Regions from separate parts of the Cupriavidus sp. UME77 genome, predicted to be linked through region 2. Evidence: riboswitches for the same ligand, from Rfam matches in the RefSeq annotation. Region 2 holds a riboswitch; the other holds the start of a gene.
What was found. Region 2 has a riboswitch for cobalamin ahead of A9975_RS34445 (TonB-dependent receptor plug domain-containing protein). Riboswitches for the same ligand answer to the same signal wherever they lie in the genome.

Region 1 (2,390 bases), on a different contig from region 2:
CCCGGGTCGAACTGGTAGGCATTGACCGTGGATGCGCCGCCATAGGGCGAGTTGCTGCTATTGGTGTAGTTGATGCGGTTGACGTCGAACCCCACCATGGCGGTATTGGCCATGCCGAACAGCTGGCCATCGATCTTCAGGTCGGCGCGGTCGCCCACCTGTTCCTGGTCGTGCAGGATCTCCAGGTAGTCGGTGCGGCGCACCTGGCCCGTCGCGGGCAGCAAGGTATAAGACTCGGCGTCGCGCCAGTGGCGCTGGCTGGTGAGGTAATAGAACTGGTTGCGCACAGTAACGCGCTCGTTGGGCTGCCACTGCGCCGCGAGCCGGGTCCAGCGGTCGCGGTAGGTGATGTCGGCATCGCCAACGTTGTAGTTCTTCTTGCGCAGCGAGGTGTCCAGGCTGCCGCCTGCCAGCGGCGTGCCCAGGTATTGCATCGGGTGCTGGTCGGCGTCGTCATAGGACAGCGTCAGGTTGAACTCGGGCGATACGTCCAGCCGCACCGCGGCCGACACCGCCAGGCTGCGCGAGTCGCCCCGGTCCACCCAGCCGCCGGAGCGGCCGTAGCTGGCGTTGAAGCGGTAGGAGAGGGTCTCGTTGACCGCCCCGGCGCTGTCGAACGCCGCGCGCGCTGTTTTTTGCGTGCCGCCGGTGAGCTGCAGCTCGTTGGCAATCGGCGCTCGCATCGGCTTCTTGGGGATCACGTTGACCACGCCGCCGATCGCGCCTTCGCCAACCATGACCGAGGCCGCGCCGCGCAGCACCTCGATGCGGTCCACGGACCAGGTATCGAAGGGGAAGGTGACGGTGCCGGAGGCCACATAGAGGCGCGTGCCATCGTACAACTGCATCACCGAGCCTTGTCCCGCAAAGCCGCGTGCCGCGAGCGCTGTGCCGCCGTTGCCGGGCGCGCCATTGGCGGTGATGCCGGTGGCGCGGGTCACGGCCTCGCGCACCGACAAATCGCCGCGTTCGCGAATCGTGTCGCCGGACAGGACTTCCACGCTGGCAGGCGTTTCCAGCGGGGTCAGGCCAAGGCGGCTGCCGGTGCTGGTGGGCTCGGACAGCGCCAGCCCGGGCGGCTGCGAGGCGCTGCTGACGACCACCGGCGGTAGCACCGTGCTGTCGCCGCGCGACGGCTGCGATTGCGCTCGCTCTGAAGCTTGCGCCTCTTCCGCCGCCCAGGCGGCATCGGCGCCGAGGCTGGCGAAGGCCCCCAGCGACAGCGCGAGCGCGCAATGATGCGCGAGCTGGCACGGCGGCTTGGGGGCACGACGTCGTTGGCGTGGCTTGGCGGCCGCCGGCGAGGCGGTATGGGCAATGCGAGGGCGCGCGGACATGCGTTTTCCATCATTGGCCGCAGGCGACCCCGCCCGGCGGCAATAAACGAACCAGCCGCGGACGCGCGCGCAGTGACGGCCAGGCGCGTGGCCAGCCGTCTCACGCCTGGCCGCCCGTCCGCAGCCCCGGTGATCGGTCGAAGGCCGGTATCCGGGCTTGCAGGGGGACGCCTGCCGCTGGGGCGCGTCCGGGGCGCCGCCTTCCCGCGCGATGATGCGCAGTGGCTGCCGCGGCCTGTTGGCGCGGCGTGACACCTTTGTACCTGCTGACCGTTGCGGGGGCAGCACAGGATTAGCCGCGGCATGGCCGGCGGCGCACCTGTTTCCCGTTTAACCCCCGCCGCGCGCTGCGCGCCGGAGGCACCTTCGAACCCTTGTCATGCCATTCAATAGTTGCAAGTCAGTTGCAATTACAGAGTGGCATGCGAGGCGCATTGTAGCGGTATTTGTGCCGCATTCGGGGGCGGATGGCAGGCGTTTTTTTGCACCGTGCGGGTGCGCGAGCGTTTCGCATCTGGCGCAGCCTGTCGCCATTTTGGTGCTTCATGCGATATTTTTTGCGCTTCGTGGCCTTTCGTGCGGTCCTGCCGCGCCTTTCGCTAAAGAAGGCGAGCCTGGCTCCGATATCCGGAGATGCCGCATGCCTCCTGCATGGCCGGCCATTGCCCCGAGAAGCGAATGCCATGAATCGTCTGACCCTGCGAAAAAAGCTGTGGATTCCCCTTGTGCTGGCCTGGCTCGGCCTGCTGTTGCTGACCGTGATGCACGCCTTCCAGACCCGCCAGCTGCAAATGGCCGATCGCCGCGGCGAGCTGGCTAACATCGTCGACATGTCGCTCTCGCTGGTGCGTGACTATGCCGAGCTGGCGCGCCAGGGCAAGATGTCCGAGGCCGATGCCAAGGCCCAGGCCACGGCCCGCGTTGCCGCGCAGCGTTATGGCAAGGATGGCTACATCACCATTGTCGGCGCGGATTCCGTGCTGTTGATGCATCCCATCAACCCCAAGCTCAACGGCAAGAACATGATCGACTTCAAGGACGCCAAGGGCAACG
Region 2 (2,390 bases):
GAAGTCCGAGTAGCGGTCGTTGCGCACATTGAGCTGCAGCTGGTGCTTGCCCAGCCGGCCATCGTAGCCCCCGAACACCGACGCAATATTGCGGCCCGGCGCGCCATACGTGTTTGAGCTGAATTCCTGCTGCGCATACTCCGTGCCGAACAGCAGCTTATGGGTCGGCGCCAGCGCATATTCGTTCTGCCAGGTGTACTGGCGATTGCGCGTGTTGAAGTTGCTGTTGAACAGTCCGTTCAAGGTGTTTTCGCTATTGTCCCCGCTCTGCGCGACCTTGAAATGTGTGGTCCAGTTCCGGGTAATCCTGCCGTTGACAAAGGCGGATACGGTGTACAACTCGCTGTTCATCCACCAGACATCGGTCGGTTTGCCTGTCGTGGAGTCGTAGGAGAGCTTGCTCTTCGAGTAGTAGGCGGTGACGCCGGCGTCCCAGTCGCTGGTGAAACGATGCTTCACCTGGCCCGATACGCTCTTGTTGTCGTAGGGGTTGTCGTTCGGGTTCGGGCCAATGCCCTTCTTTGCCTTGGCCGGATTGTCACCGTTCCATTGGGCCGCATTGATCGCCGAAAAACCGTCTGTCTTGACTGCCGACCCGGTGATATTGAACGAGGTATCGCCCACCTGGCCGCCATAGCCCACCGTACCCTGGCGCGTATTGTTGCTGCCGTACTCGATCTGCGCGTTGGCCGCCGGAGCCTGGCCCGCGCCGCTCTTGGTGAAGATCTGCACCACGCCGCCGATCGCATCCGAGCCGTACAGCGCGGAGACGTTGCCGCGCACGATCTCGATATGGTCGATCTGGTCGGGCAGGATGTTCGACAGCTGGGCCGTGCCGCTGCTGGCCGCCGAGATCCGCACGCCGTCGATCAGGATCAGCGTCTGGTTGGAGTTGGCCCCGCGCATGAACAGGCTGGTATTGGCACCCAGGCCGCCATTGGCGGCGAACTCCACACCGGCCTGCGTGCGCAGCAACGAGCGCAGGTCGATGGCTTGCGAGTTGACGATATCCTGCTGGGTCACCACGGTGGTATGCGGCAGCGCCTCGGTCAAAGGCTGTGCAGTGCGGGTGGCAGTGACCACCACCGGGTCGAGTTGCGCGTCGGGCGCGGGCTGCGCAGCGGATTGCCCGGCGGACTGGGCCATGGCCGCGCCGGGCGCGCTCATGGCAAGCCAGGCGGCAAGCGTGGCGGGCAGTTGCCGCAAGACGAAAACGGGTATGGTGTGGCGGCGCGCCGGCAATGCCGGGCGGCTCGACGTGGAGGGCGAAAAGCGCATGATGCGAAGTGGGAGAGAGCTGCCTGGTCCGTTCCCCCGCGGACCGTCTGGCGACGAAGCACGCCGCTGGCTTGCGCGGCAAAAAGCAGCGGAGGGCGGCGCACTCTCATCCAGGCCGGTATCCGGGCTGACGACACCAGTCCGACCGCCTTCCCGAACCTTGCGGTTCAGTGGCTGAGTGGTCGGCCTTGCGATCTTGCGATCACGGTCGCTTACCGTTGCGGGGGCAGCACAGGTTGGCTCGGCCCTGCCCTGGCGGCTGCGGCTGGCTCCCTGTTTCCCGTTGAACTGCAACCCTGTAGTGAATAGGATTACGAGCACCTGGAACGTGCGCGAGTGTAGGCAGTTTCGAGGCAAGCGTCAATGCCGCGGCAAAACACGGGGAAAGCGCCTGGAAACAGGCATAAAGCCGTCGCCACGGATGCCGTTAAACGACGATGCATGCAACTTCGGCACGCAGGCCCGGTCACACACGTCTGCGTTCGCCGTCCGCACGATAGCGCTTGGGCTAAAATCCCAAAACCCGAGACCCTAGATATGACAGGCTCTATGCTCACCGAACTCGAACAACTCGCCGCCAAGATCGGGCGTGTGCTGCACCATGCCGATACCCTGGCGGCGGAGAACCAGCGGCTGCGCGAGGAGATCGAACGCCTGCAGGCCGACGCCAGCCAGCTGCGCGGCGACCGTGAAGCCATGGCCGCCGACCGCGAGCTGCTCAATATCAAGATCGAGGAAGCGCAGCTGCGCATCCAGTCGATCCTGGACAAGCTGCCCACCGCCAGCGACGCCCGCCAGCTCGACCTGCTGGGCGAAGGCGACGCGGCCGGCCGCGCCGAACAGAAGGCCCCCGGAGAAAACGCATGAGCAATAAGCAAGTCGAAGTGAACATTGCCGGCCAGTCCTACCGGTTCGCCATTGCCGCCGACAACGAGGCCGCGCTGCTGGAGGCCGTGGCACTGGTAGACGGCCAGATGACCCGGCTCAAGGGCGGGGTATCCGCCAAGGGCGTGGAACGCGTTGCCGTGATGGCCGCGATCAGCATCGCCTCGGACCTGCTCGCGCTCAAGCGCAAGCAGCAAGACGATGGCGCGATTCCCGTCGATGCCGTG

Region 1: linked by a shared signal. The riboswitch ahead of A9975_RS06205 (TonB-dependent siderophore receptor) and the one ahead of A9975_RS34445 (TonB-dependent receptor plug domain-containing protein) in region 2 are both predicted to bind cobalamin.

What each region holds. Positions count from the first base shown of each region.
Region 1 is NZ_LZZU01000013.1:130,605-132,994, reverse strand. Features, by position in the region: gene A9975_RS06205 (TonB-dependent siderophore receptor) at 1-1,337, opposite strand, end outside; cobalamin riboswitch at 1,462-1,720, opposite strand; gene A9975_RS06200 (methyl-accepting chemotaxis protein) at 2,021-2,390, shown strand, end outside.
Region 2 is NZ_LZZU01000090.1:158,472-160,861, forward strand. Features, by position in the region: gene A9975_RS34445 (TonB-dependent receptor plug domain-containing protein) at 1-1,146, opposite strand, end outside; cobalamin riboswitch at 1,374-1,618, opposite strand; gene A9975_RS34450 (hypothetical protein) at 1,828-2,145, shown strand; gene A9975_RS34455 (cell division protein ZapA) at 2,142-2,390, shown strand, end outside.